DNA from 3 places in the Pseudarthrobacter sp. MDT1-40-2 genome. Region 3 is predicted to be linked to each of the others. Evidence: riboswitches for the same ligand, from Rfam matches in the RefSeq annotation. Region 3 holds a riboswitch; each other region holds the start of a gene.
The links. A riboswitch is a leader RNA that binds a small molecule or an ion and turns the genes downstream of it on or off. The one in region 3 is predicted to bind cyclic di-AMP.

Region 1: it holds a riboswitch for cyclic di-AMP, as region 3 does, so the genes downstream of both, AC50X5_RS06160 (aggregation-promoting factor C-terminal-like domain-containing protein) here and AC50X5_RS14220 (M23 family metallopeptidase) in region 3, are expected to answer to the same signal.
Region 2: it holds a riboswitch for cyclic di-AMP, as region 3 does, so the genes downstream of both, AC50X5_RS00715 (LysM peptidoglycan-binding domain-containing protein) here and AC50X5_RS14220 (M23 family metallopeptidase) in region 3, are expected to answer to the same signal.

The regions. Positions count from the first base shown of each region.
Region 1 covers NZ_JBWZCL010000002.1:8,976-13,180, forward strand. Annotated here, with positions in the region: gene AC50X5_RS06150 (SixA phosphatase family protein) at 1-237, opposite strand, end outside; gene AC50X5_RS06155 (winged helix-turn-helix domain-containing protein) at 334-1,185, opposite strand; cyclic di-AMP (ydaO/yuaA leader) riboswitch at 1,842-2,020, shown strand; gene AC50X5_RS06160 (aggregation-promoting factor C-terminal-like domain-containing protein) at 2,025-2,864, shown strand; gene upp (uracil phosphoribosyltransferase) at 2,989-3,624, opposite strand; gene AC50X5_RS06170 (phosphatase PAP2 family protein) at 3,658-4,205, opposite strand, start outside.
Region 2 covers NZ_JBWZCL010000001.1:156,179-160,383, reverse strand. Annotated here, with positions in the region: gene AC50X5_RS00730 (DUF2231 domain-containing protein) at 1-306, shown strand, start outside; gene AC50X5_RS00725 (DUF3072 domain-containing protein) at 348-611, shown strand; gene AC50X5_RS00720 (ribonuclease Z) at 654-1,544, shown strand; gene AC50X5_RS00715 (LysM peptidoglycan-binding domain-containing protein) at 1,650-2,492, opposite strand; cyclic di-AMP (ydaO/yuaA leader) riboswitch at 2,496-2,663, opposite strand; gene AC50X5_RS00710 (GNAT family N-acetyltransferase) at 2,748-3,314, opposite strand; gene AC50X5_RS00705 (aggregation-promoting factor C-terminal-like domain-containing protein) at 3,494-4,205, shown strand, end outside.
Region 3 covers NZ_JBWZCL010000005.1:47,386-51,590, reverse strand. Annotated here, with positions in the region: gene AC50X5_RS14225 (C40 family peptidase) at 1-474, opposite strand, end outside; cyclic di-AMP (ydaO/yuaA leader) riboswitch at 536-714, opposite strand; gene AC50X5_RS14220 (M23 family metallopeptidase) at 843-1,679, opposite strand; cyclic di-AMP (ydaO/yuaA leader) riboswitch at 1,683-1,890, opposite strand; gene AC50X5_RS14215 (iron-dependent transcriptional repressor DtxR) at 2,071-2,766, opposite strand; gene serC (phosphoserine transaminase) at 3,042-4,172, shown strand.

The DNA of each region.
Region 1 (4,205 bases), on a different contig from region 3:
TGGCGCTTTGTCGCCCAGTTCCGAGCACACCCAGGTACAGGTTTGCCGGGTGCGCAGCGCGCTGGAGCAAAGAATGAAGTCGGGAACTACGCCCTGATCCACCAGCCAACGGCCCGCCAGCGGTGCCTCCAGGTGGCCGCGTTCCTCTAAGGGACGGTCGTGGTCATCCACACCGCCAGGCCAGTCTGCCTTGGAATGGCGCATGATAATCAGCCGCCGAATGTGATGCTCACTCATGCCCCCACCCTATCCTCGCTGTCCGCACGGTAACCGGGAGCGTAAAGCGAAAGCGCCCATCCCACGGTGGGACAGGCGCTTTCGGTGCAGCAAAAGCTAGATGGAGTACTCCGGTGCTGCCCAAACGACGACCTCGGGGTGCTCGTAGAACCGGTAGCCCTGGCCACGGACGGTGCGGACCGTATTGGCGAGGCGGCCCAGCTTGGAGCGCAGGCGGCGGATGTGGACGTCGATGGTGCGCTCGTTGGGGACCTCATCCGCGTTGCGCCACAGGCCCTCAAGGAGTTCATCGCGGCCGACCGTCCGGGTGCCGTTCTCGACGAGGTAATTGAGCAGTTCGAATTCCTTGAACGTCAGGTTCAGCGATTCGCCATCGAGGTGCACTTCGCGGCGGGCCAGATCAATCAGGACACCGGAGGGACGCGGCTCCTGCGCCTGCTGCAACCGGGTATTGTCGGTGCGCTGCCTGGCATTCACTGTGGGGTCGCCGAAGGTGGAACGTACGACGTCGAGCGCTGAGCCGGGTGCGTTGGCGGGAGCGATTGCCACGGCGGCATAGCTCTCGGCACCTGTAACGAGCGACTGGGCGTAGGCCCGGATTTCCTGCGCCAACTTGGCAATTGAGGTACCTGCGGCCGCTGCAGTCTCCTCGTCAATGCCCATGTAGAGGACGAATCCACGGGCAACAGTGTCGTTGGCGACCGGGCGGACACCGCTGCCGGGACCGGCAATGACGGGGGTGGGGGCGGTCATGGGCGTCGCTTCCGCGGCAGGCACGGCCCGGAGCTGACCATAGGAGTTGGGGTTGTAACCCTGCGGCGCGTAGCTGGAGGCGGAGGGAAAACCGCTGCCCGATCCGGGGGCGTAGCCCTGCCGGAGGCCGGCCGGCTGGGCCGGCTTGTTGGCGTTGCGGACTGAGATGTGGACGTATCCGGATGCAACTGACATGGAATGCTTACCTCAATGTGAATGGCCGTTATCGCGGCACGAATGCTGAGTTCCCCAGAGCTGTTGGAACACATTCTGGGGAGGTTGCCCGGCACTGGGCTTGTTGGGGACGAATGCCTAAAAACTCTCTGGGGTTTGACAGTTAGGCGTGCATTCGACAACAGCGCATGTCGGCAGCAGCAGGTGTGCTGGGCCAGTAATCTGCAGTTGCAGGTGCTGTTGAGTTCTTGTTCACAAATGAAGTGTGCAACGTAACAATAAGAACTTGCAAGTAACAATGGACGCTTTAGTCCGCATAGTGAGACGATTCCGTTCTTTGTGGTGCACATCACGATTCGCTGAGGGGTCTTGACTGCCCGCACTTTTGGGCTAACGAGGACTGAAACTCCTATTCCAGCGAATTTTACGACGATATGCACGCTTTAATTCGTTTTTTATTCAGTTCTCAATTGACTGGATTAACTTGCACGTAAAAGTTCCCCAAAAGTCCAGCGATTCAGGAAGCAGCGTCGTGAGGGCCGGGCGGCCCCTCGTCCAAAGAGCGGAACCAAGCGGAGAGTCGGGTGCTGCCTGCCGTGATCTCCGTTACCAAATTGTGACTCAGGTGGCAATCCCCTGTACCGTGGATGGGGTGTGGCCACCGTTCCGGCTGCATGACCGGGTGAATGCCGAGCTCTGCCGCCACCCGGATTCCTCATGATCAGGCAGAGGCGGGGAACCCACAGTCCCGGGCACGAGTCGCCCTAGGGGTGAAGCCATCGCGTGATTGTTCCGCGTGGCCGGATGACCTCATCCGAATCCGACAGCTAACTCCGCAGGCGTTGAGAGGCTAAATCATCATGACTGAATACCAGGATCACGCGCGCGTGAAAAACGGTACGGAGCAAGCCCATGGCCGACGCCGCACCGCTGAATCAACCGCCATTCCAACAAGTTCCACCCGCACTGTCCGCAGCCGAGTTGTTGACTCGGCGCACCCGGTACCCAGCCGCCGCACCGCCGTTCTGGGTGTAGCCCGGCGCGCTGCCGTGGTAACGGCGTCCTGCGCCCTGCTCATCGGCGCCGCCGCTGCCGGTCAAGCGGGCAGTAATCCGATGGTGCCGGCGTCCGTCGTCCAGGCTGTCTTGCCGGAGTCGGCGGCAAACTCCACTCCCGCCGAGGCGCTTGCGTCAGCAGCAGCCGAGCAGTCTGCCATGAAAGCGGATCCGGCACCGGCACCTGCTCCTTCCCAGGAGACGCCTGTTGAACCGGCTCCCGCTGCTGCACCGGCAGAACCTGCTCCCGCTCCGGCGCCCGTGGAGCCAGCACCCGTGGCGCCCGCTCCCGCTGCTGCGCCCGCTCCCGCTGTTGCCCCCCAACCTGTTGCCGTTAACGACCCCGCTGGTGCCCAGGCCTACGCGCTGAGCCAACTGGGTTCCTACGGCTGGGGCGCCGGCCAGATGCCGTGCCTGACCACGCTCTGGACCAAGGAATCGGACTGGACCACTACTGCCACCAACCCCACCAGCGGCGCGTACGGAATCGTCCAGTCACTGCCGGCGGAGAAAATGGCGAGCGCCGGTGCTGATTACCTCACCAACTACCGCACCCAGATCAACTGGGGCCTGAACTACATCCAGGAGCGCTACCAGTCCCCGTGCGGCGCCTTGGACTTCCACCTTTCCAACAACTGGTACTAAAAAAATTCCTACGCCACGCTAGTTCCGGTTTCCAGTGGTCCCTGTGGACAGGCTGGCCCGGGGTCTGACGCAGGGAGGGGCCGGCTCCGTTTGGGGCCGGCCCTTACATCTGTCCAAGGCGAATTTAGCCCGCTACGCCGTAGAGCCTGTCGCCGGCGTCGCCCAGACCGGGAACAATGTAAGCCTTCTCGTTGAGTTTCTCGTCAATGGACGCAAGCACAATGGTCACGTTGGCGTCGGCCAGCTCTTCTTCCAGCTTGGCCAGGCCCTCCGGCGCTGCCAGCAGGCAGATGCACGTGACGTCCGAGGCGCCACGGCGGAAGAGGAACTTGATGGCTTCGCGCAGGGTCCCACCGGTGGCCAGCATGGGGTCCAGCACGAAGATCTGCCGGTCCGTGAGGTCCTCCGGGAGGCGCTCGGCATAGGTGATGATGTCCAGGGTTTCCTCGTCGCGGGCCATGCCCAGGAAACCGACCTCCGCAGTGGGAACCAGCTTGGTCATGCCTTCGAGCATGCCCAGGCCGGCGCGCAGGATGGGAACTACCAGCGGCGTGGGCTTTGTGAACGCGGTGCCGATGGTGGTGGCAACGGGCGTCTGAATAGTGACGTCCTGGGTGCGGACATCGCGTGTGGCCTCGTAGGCCAGGAGCGTCACCAGTTCCTCGGTCAGCTGCCGGAAGACCGGCGACGGGGTGTTTTTATCGCGGAGAACGGTGAGTTTGTGGGCGACCAGCGGGTGGTCCACGACGAGTGTGCGCATGAGGTCAAAACTATCATCCGGTCACTCGGAGTTTCATTGCCGGGTGGGTCCGCCGGGCCGGCCGGAGTCTTCCGCGTTGGAGGTCATCTCTTCCTGCACCACGTCCCGTACTACAGGCCTGTCGAACGACGGGACCGGACCCACGTGCTCGCGGCGGGCGATGGCATAAAAGAGCCGATGTGCCAAAATCACTATCCCCAGCCACGCCAGCCCCAGCAGCCAGGCGGCCACGACGTCGGTCAGCCAGTGATGGCCCAGGTACACCCTGCTGAGACCCATGGCGATGATGAACAGCGAGCCTGCAGTGATGGCGGTGATCCTGGCCCAGAGGATATCGAACTGGAGACACATCACGTAGACCAGCACCCCGATGACCACCGTGGTGTTGAGGGTATGCCCGCTGGGAAACGAGGGGGAGGTTTCAAACGGCGGGACGGCGTCGATATGGTCCGGACGGGTCCTGCCTACCAATCCCTTACCCACGGTGGTGGCCGTGGTGGATACGGCGGCGGCGCCGGCCACCAGGATTAACGGACGCCAGTTGCGGCCAAGATACATCAGCCAGGCGGTGAGGATGGACG
Region 2 (4,205 bases), on a different contig from region 3:
GCCATTCCGGCAGGAACCAGGGCCAAAAGGATCGGCCAGCTGCATGGCGGAGGAAATCTGGTCCTGCTCGCACTTTTCGCGGTGAGCTGGATTATGCGGGCGGGAACGGAAGCCAATGTCCCTTCCACCTTTGTTCTGATCCTGGAAATCATCGCTCTTTTGATTTCCTTTGCCACGGGCTGGCTCGGCGGCGAGCTGGTGGGCCGGCTGGGCGTAGGTGTCGATAACGATGCAAACCTTGATGCTCCCGCGAAGCTGACTACCGGAATCTCCGTCAGGGGTGCCGGCGGGGGCGAGAAGCTCTAGTCAACAACAATGCCCTTCGGGCCTGTTCTAAGGTGGATTTTATGAGCAGTTCAGACAACGAGACACTTGGCAGCCCTGTTCCCGAACCGGACGCAGGCCTGAACCGCGACCCCAAGGAATGGGTGACGGGCGACGAGCCCATGACGGCTGCCCAGCGCAGCTACCTGGACACACTGGCGCGCGAAGCTGGCGAGGAGATCCCAGCTGACATCAGTAAAGCCGAGGCTTCCGAGCACATTGACCGGCTGCAGCAGCGCAGCGGCCGACTTTCCGGCGGCGGCGTCGAAAAGCAAATCGGAGGCTGAGCCGGCAGCTGGCCAGCCGAGCCTGGCGGCTCCATCAAAAACATGCGCGAACTCATTGTCCTCGGCACTGCCTCGCAGGTTCCCACCCGGACCCGGAACCACAACGGTTACCTGCTCCGGTGGGATGGGGACGGCTTGCTGTTCGATCCGGGTGAGGGGACGCAGCGGCAGATGATCCACGCAGGCATCTCAGTCACCCAGGTGACGCGCATCTGCCTCACCCATGTGCACGGCGATCACTGCTACGGATTGCCGGGCGTGCTCTCGCGCATGGCGCTCGACGGCGTTACGCACCCCGTGCATCTGCATTATCCGGCGTCGGGCCAAGACGTGGTCCGTGCCCTGGTATCGGTCGCGACCCCGGGCCTTGACCTGCAGTTCCACCCGCACGGGGGCGCTGGGGCCATAGCCGATGGCCTCGAGGTCCGGCCGCTGAAGCACCGTATCGAGACCTACGGCTACCGGCTTACGGAACCTGACGGCAGGAGCCTGCTGCCGGAGCGGCTTTCCGCGGCCGGGATATCCGGGTCGGACGTCGGGCGCCTGCAACGGGATGGGGCTCTGGCCGGGGTGCGGCTGCAGGACGTCAGTGTTCCGCGGCCAGGGCAAAGCTTCGCATTTGTGATGGATACGGCCGAATGCGCGGGGGCTGAGGAACTGGCATCCGGCGTTGATCTACTCGTGGCCGAATCAACCTTCAGTGATGAGGACGCTGCGCTCGCGGAAGAATACCGCCACCTCACCGCCGGTCAGGCAGGAAAGTTGGCGGCCAGCGCCGGCGTCGGCACGCTGGTCCTTACGCACTTCTCTTCGCGGTACGGGGACGATACCTCACTCCTTGCCGGTCAGGCGGCTTCGCGGGCGGCAAGTTCCGCGGTTATCGCGGCTATGGACATGGACAGGATCGGGCTTCCCAAGCGCCGGCAGCGGTAGTCCCAGCAGCCCATGGAGGTGGGTGCCGGCTTAAAGAGGAGCGGCCCCCACCCTCGCCGTCAACGTGACGGTGAGGATGAGGGCCGGTACCAGCTGCGCTAAGAGTTACGCAACGCGGACGAAGGAAGCTCCGCTGAGCCAGCTAATGGAGTGGACCTCGGTCTTGTTACCGTCCACGCCACCGCTGACGACCTGGCCGTCACCGGCGTAGATGCCGACGTGGCCGGCCGTGATGACCAGGTCACCGGGGGCCGGGGTGGAAACAACGCTGCCGAAGGCGAAGAAGTGGCTGGGAGCGATGTCGCCGACGCTGATGCCGACGGACCGGAGGGCCTTTTCAACCATCGCGGTGCAGTCCTGGTAAGTACCAAGCTGGCTGTACGCGTTTGCCAGCAGGGCTGCTCCGGTACCGGTACCGGTTGACGCTGCAGTGGAGGACATTGCAGTGATGTTGACCGCCGAGGCGGCCGGAGCCGGGGCGGGTGCCGGTGCGACTGTGGTGGCTGCTGCAGGTGCTGCCACAGCCGGTGCTGCTGCTACGGAACCTGCACCAGGAATCTGGATCTGGTCACCGGGGTAGATGATCGTGGTCAGACCCAGGCCGTTGACAGCCAGAACGTCGTTCAGGCTAACGCCGTACGCTGCGGCAATTTTGCCCAGGGTGTCACCTGAAACCACGGTATGGATGTCGGCCGCAACAGCTGCTGCCGGCGCGACGGGTGCTGCTGCAGCCGCTTGAACGGTGACGGAACCGGACTCATCCACTGCGTTGACGCTTGCCTGGGCAGGGGCGCCAATGCCGAAGATCAGTCCGGAAGCCGCGGCAACGGCCAGGGCCGGGCGACCAACGGTAAGGGCGTGGGACTTGGCCGAGTGGCTCAGGCCTGCAAGGGCGACTGAGCCGGCAGGGGTTGCCCGGTGACGGGCGGTGATAGCGTTTTTTGACACGGTTGATTGCCTCTCCCATGCCTGCGGGGTGAGCTGTCGGGTTCGGGTAGGAGATACCCGGCCGGTGTTCTCTGCTGAACAGAGCAGAACCGACTTAACCCCAAGGCCTCAGAAATGAAGCCGCGGAAACTTGGTTCCCCCGTCCCTGCCATGATCAAGCGATGGGGTCCCGGATCCAGTGGCAGGGCTCGGCATACTGGCGGGAATGTCCCGAGTTGGGCGGGACACCCATCGACATTACCTTCTTCTCCGCCCCTATGTCACATTGGGATAACGGAATGGGCTTTTCGGCGTGTCGAGTCCCTCCGATGTCACGTGTCCATATACGTCTCGTTTTCTTGCTCGCGACCCGCGCCGGCTAACTAAATCGGGAAGTTCCAGATGCAGGATCGGGTAGGGGCGGCCGTCACCGTCAAGCACGCTACGGCGCACCTGCACGAATCCTCGGCTGATGTAGAAGCGGTGAGCGTCCGGGTTCTGCTCGTTCACGTCGACTCTGGCAACCCCGTTGCTCGCAATTGCTTCAGCCAGCAGTGCGCTGCCAATCCCATTCCCACGGACATCATTCGAGACGAACAACATTTCGAGGTTTCCTTCTGCAATGCCTGCGAAGCCGACAGGCCTTCCCCCATGTTCGGCCACGACCAGAGTCACGGCCGGGAAGTAAGCCGAAGCGAGGCTGCCTTCGATGCGCTTGAAGTCGGCTTCTTCGAGGAAGTCATGCGTAGCGCGAACGGCGCTGCGCCAGATCTCGACCAAGGCAGGATATTCCGAGACGCCCAGGGCTGGCCGGATAGTGAATTCGATAGTGTGGTTTTGCATCTTTGACCTTTGTGAAGCTGCCGCGTGATACTGATGACAGCCTGTCAGTGGGCCCGGACCATTGTCCATTTGGTGTGCCGAATGCTTTTCCTGGGGTCCAGCGTCTTAGCTGGATGCGGTGCGGCGACCAGGTGAATCCACAAAGGTCCGCTTCAGTCGTGCAGGTAGGCTGGGGAACTATGCCTCCTTCTGCCTTCAGAGTCATACGTCCCCTGCTCGCGGGATTCCTGGCGCTTGCCCTTGCGGGTACCATCGTGCTTCCCTCAGCCACCGCAGACGAGGCTCCGCCGGGCGGCTACCCCAGCTGGCAGGACGTCGAAAAGGCCAAGCAGAATGAGTCGGCCACTGCCTCCGAAATCGCCACCATTACCGGACTGCTGGACGGGCTCCGGTCCCACTCCGAAGAGCTGGGAGACGCGGCGGTGGCTTCGGCCGCAGAGTACGCCATAACCCAGGATGCCCTTGCTGCGGCCACAGCGAAGCTCGAGCTGGTTACCGCCCAGGCCGCTCGGGCCAGCGCCGAACTTGCCCGCTACAAGAAAGAAATCGGTGGCCTCGCAGCCGAGTCCTATAAAACCGGCGGCACCAACATGGGCATCTTCGTGGCCCTGGACGCCGTCCAGTCCGACAGCGTCCACGGCCTGAACATCGTTCAGATGGTGGGTGATAAAACAGCGGCACTGGTAGCAAAGGCCGCCGCTGCAGAAAAAGCAGCCCGGGCCCGGGCCGGCCAGGAACGCGTAGCCCAGGCTGAGCGCGAGCGCCTTGCAACCGAATCCACATCGAAGCTGGATGCCGCGCGTACCGCCCAGGCCGCCGTGGCCACCCATCTGGAGGAGCAGCAGAAGCACAGCGCCGAACTCACCGCCCAACTGGCCTCCCTGAAAGGAA
Region 3 (4,205 bases):
CTGCGTAAAGCCGGAGCAGTCCCAGCCGGCGGGAGTGTTGCCACCCCAGACGTAGGGGCTGCCGATGCCGGTGTAGGCAATAGCTGCCAGGCCTGAAGCTGCAGCCGAGGTGGCAGCCGGCGCTTCGGGAGCTTTGGTGGTGACTGCGGTAGCGGCAGTGGCGGTGGCGGTTGCGGTGGCCCCTGCAGCTTCATCGTCTTCATCGTTGGACCGGGGCTCAATGACCTCAATCACAGGGGCGGCGACGGTGGTGATCACGGGGCGTTCGAACGACACGGTGGCCGTCGGGGCGGCCGTGACAGCCAGCGAGGTCTGGGAAGCCGACTCAAGGGAAGCGGAGACGCCTACCGTGCTGTCTGCTGCGTTGGCCGGAAGGCCGATGCTGAGGATAAGGCCGGAAGCTGCTGCAATAACCGCTGCCTGGCGACCTACGGTCCCGGCATTGGCGCTGACGGCCTTCGAAACAGTTCCCATGGGGTTGGTGCGCACCGGCTGGGCGCGGTGGCGCGCAAGATTATGGCGTGACGACACGTAAGTAGCCTCTCCCAATGCCTGCGAGGTGAGCTGTCGGATTCGGATGGGAGTTCACCCGGCCGCGCCGCTTCCAAGGAAGCTTTGCGACTTAACCCCAAGGCCTTCCAAAGAAGGCCATATTTGGTTCCCCCGTCTCTGCCAGACGATGTCATGCGAACGGACCTTGGGCGGTGGCAGAGTTAGGCAATCCACTCAAGAACGTCAACTTCGGAAAAGTTGACGCGGTTTAGACGGTACAGCAGTTCTTCTTCAATGTCACATTCAGGTCACGGCGTGTTGCACAGAACCGAGAGCCGTTCATCGTTTGGTTACAGCCAGCCGGCGGGATCAACGACTTCACCGTTGACCTGCACCTCAAAGTGGAGGTGGCAGCCGGTGGAAGCGCCTGTGGTGCCGCTGAAAGCCACGACGTCGCCCCGGCTGACCTTCTGGCCTACCGTGGCTTTGAAGGACGACAGGTGGTTATAGGTGGTCTCCAGGCCGTTACCGTGATCCACTACAACGCGGTTGCCGCCGCCATAGGGGTGCCATCCCGCGAAGGTGACAGTGCCGGTTGCTGCGGCGAGCACTTGGGTGCCGCACTGGGCAGCGAAGTCGGTTCCACGGTGGAAATCGCCGGTTCCGCCCGTGATGGGGCTGACACGGTAGCCATAAGGGGAAACCGTGGTCAGTGACGCCAGCGGGCCGGCCAGGCTGCCCACGGAGGCGGCCGGGGTCACGGCAGACGCGGCCTGGGCGCTGAGGAGCTGCTTGAGCTTTCCGTCAGGATCGCCCTGGGTAGTGACGGCCGTGCGGCTGAAATCGACCTGCGCTGCGGATTCCGCGGAAATATCGGGCTGTGGCGCAGCAACAACGGCGGCAGAAGCGCTGGACGCAGCGATGGGAAGGGCGGAATTGGCGAGTACCGGACTGGTCACCGGGACGGTGATCGTCAGGAGCAGGCCCGTGGCGGCAAGCCCGATTCCGGCCTTCTGGCCAATGCCACTCGCGGCAGCGAAGTCAGTAAGCTGCCGGAACGGGCTCCGGTGGCGGCGCGCTTCCCGTTGCGGGTCCCGGGGACGGTCCGCGAGGGGGACTTCAGCAACCCGTGGCTGCGAAGCAGAGCCGACGGCGCGACGGCGGCCCCTGTAATTCTGCGTGCTCAAGTATTTTCCTCTCTGGAAGCCTGCGAAGTTAGCTGTCGGATTCGGATCAGAGAGTTAGCGACCCGGCCCGCAAAGCAGGTCATCTTGACGCACAGATATCCAGGGGATTCGTTTATCAAAAGGACTGCCGCTGCGGACTTCACCCCAAGGCCGCTCGAAAACGGCCGATTGTGGTTCCCCCGCCCCTGCCAGAAGGTGACTCGAACAACCGGTCCGCTGGCAGAGCTAGGCTTTCGGACCAGATAACGCTTAGGTATCGGCGTCGAAGATTAACTATAGGCGATGAGACCGAACAGTAACAATTCCGTTATAAAGGAAGTTGGCTTACCATTTCGCGCCCGCGATCCGTCAGGCCGGTTGCCCATGAAGCAGGACAGAGGTTAGAGGACAATCAGGAGAGCTTCACAAAAACGTGGGCGGCAACTTCCGGCGGCAATTCGAGGGCGCCTTCGATGCCGGCAACCCGGACCGAGATGTACTCGCCCACGCGTTCGAGCGTGACGTCGGTGCCGGGGCGGATCCCGCCCTCGTCCAGCTGGACCAGCAGCTCAGGTTCAACCTGGATGGGCTCCGCCAGCCGGCAAACCCGCACGGTGGACTCCGGACTATAGGCAGCCATGGCTTCCAGAAGGTTGATCACGCCGTCCGTGAAGGCGGAACCCACTTCGCCGCCCAGTGCTGCCAGGCCCGGGATGGGATTGCCGTAAGGCGACTCGGTGGGGTGGTCCAGCAGTTCATAAATCCGCTGTTCAACGCGCTCACTCATCACGTGCTCCCAGCGGCAGGCCTCGTCGTGGACATAGGCCCAATCCAGGCCGATGATGTCCGACAGGAGGCGCTCGGCCAGCCGATGCTTGCGCATGACCTCTGTGGCACGCTTACGGCCTGGCTCGGTGAGTTCCAGGTGCCGGTCGCCTGCAACAACCACCAGGCCGTCGCGTTCCATGCGGCCGATGGTCTGCGAAACCGTTGGCCCCGAGTGGCGCAGCCGCTCCGCAATGCGGGCGCGAAGTGCCACGATGTTCTCTTCTTCAAGCTCCAAAATGGTCCGAAGATACATCTCCGTGGTATCGATCAGATCCGTCATCCAGCTCAGCTCCTTGAGCGCAGTCCCATGCGTTCGTCCACCGTATCGCGTACTGATAGCGCGTCGCTTATCAGGTCCTCAGCTTAGCCTATTTTGAATTACTCCGGATAATCCCCGGGTGGTGGCCGGCCCCCAAAAGTCCCCACTGTGACAGCTCCAGTTCCCGGAGGACAGCGTCGTCAGGCAGAATGAAAGCGGCCCCTACAGCAGCCATCACTGACTGTCCCGTCCGACGGCCGCTGCGGCCAAACTGTCCCTACGAATTTGGAGCCCTAGTGAGCGACGCCAGCATCACCATCCCCGCCAACCTCCTGCCACAGGACGGACGTTTCGGCGCCGGCCCGTCCAAGGTACGGGCGGAGCAGCTGGAAGCACTCTCCGCTGCGTCCACCACCATTCTCGGAACTTCGCACCGCCAGGCACCCGTGAAGAATCTCGTTGGTTCGGTCCGGGACGGCCTGTCCAGTTTCTTCCGGGCGCCGGAAGGCTATGAAGTGGTCCTGGGCGTCGGCGGTTCCACTGCTTTCTGGGACGTTGCAACGTTTGGCCTGGTGGAGAACAAGGCACAGCACCTTTCCTTCGGCGAGTTCGGCTCCAAATTTGCCGCTGCCACCAATAAGGCACCGTTCCTGGCAGAATCCAGCATCATCAAAGCAGATCCCGGAACGCGTCCGGTTGCGGTGGCAGAGGCCGGCGTGGACCTTTACGCCTGGCCGCAGAATGAGACGTCCACCGGCGTCGCCGCTCCTGTACGCCGGGTCGAGGGTGCAGACCCCGGTTCCCTGGTGGCCATCGACGCCACCTCCGCCGCGGGCGGCCTGGACGTGGACGTCGCCGAAACCGACGTCTACTACTTTGCCCCGCAGAAGAACTTCGCATCCGACGGCGGCCTGTGGCTTGGCCTCTTCTCCCCCGCCGCTATCGAGCGCGCTGCCCGGATCGAGCAGAGCGACCGCTGGATCCCGGACTTCCTGAACCTGCAGACGGCCATCGACAACTCCCGCCTGAACCAGACCTACAACACTCCGGCGCTGTCCACGCTGGTGACCCTGGACGCCCAGGTCAAGTGGCTTAACAACAACGGTGGCCTGGACTTCGCCGCGAAGCGCACCGCCGATTCGGCCGGACGTATCTACGCGTGGGCGGAGGCCTCCAGCTTCGCCACTCCGTACGTCACCAACCCGGAGGACCGCTCCAACGTCATCGCCACCATCGACTTCGACGACTCGATCGATGCCGTCCAGGTTGCCAAGGTCCTGCGCTCCAACGGCGTTGTGGACACCGAGCCGTACCGCAAGCTCGGCCGCAACCAGCTGCGGATTGCCACCTTTGTAGCCATCGAGCCGGACGACGTCACAGCCCTGCTTTCCTGCATCGACTACGTGGTGGCGGGACTGAAGAAGTAACTGGAACCAGGAGTTTCAGGGTTCGACGGCGTC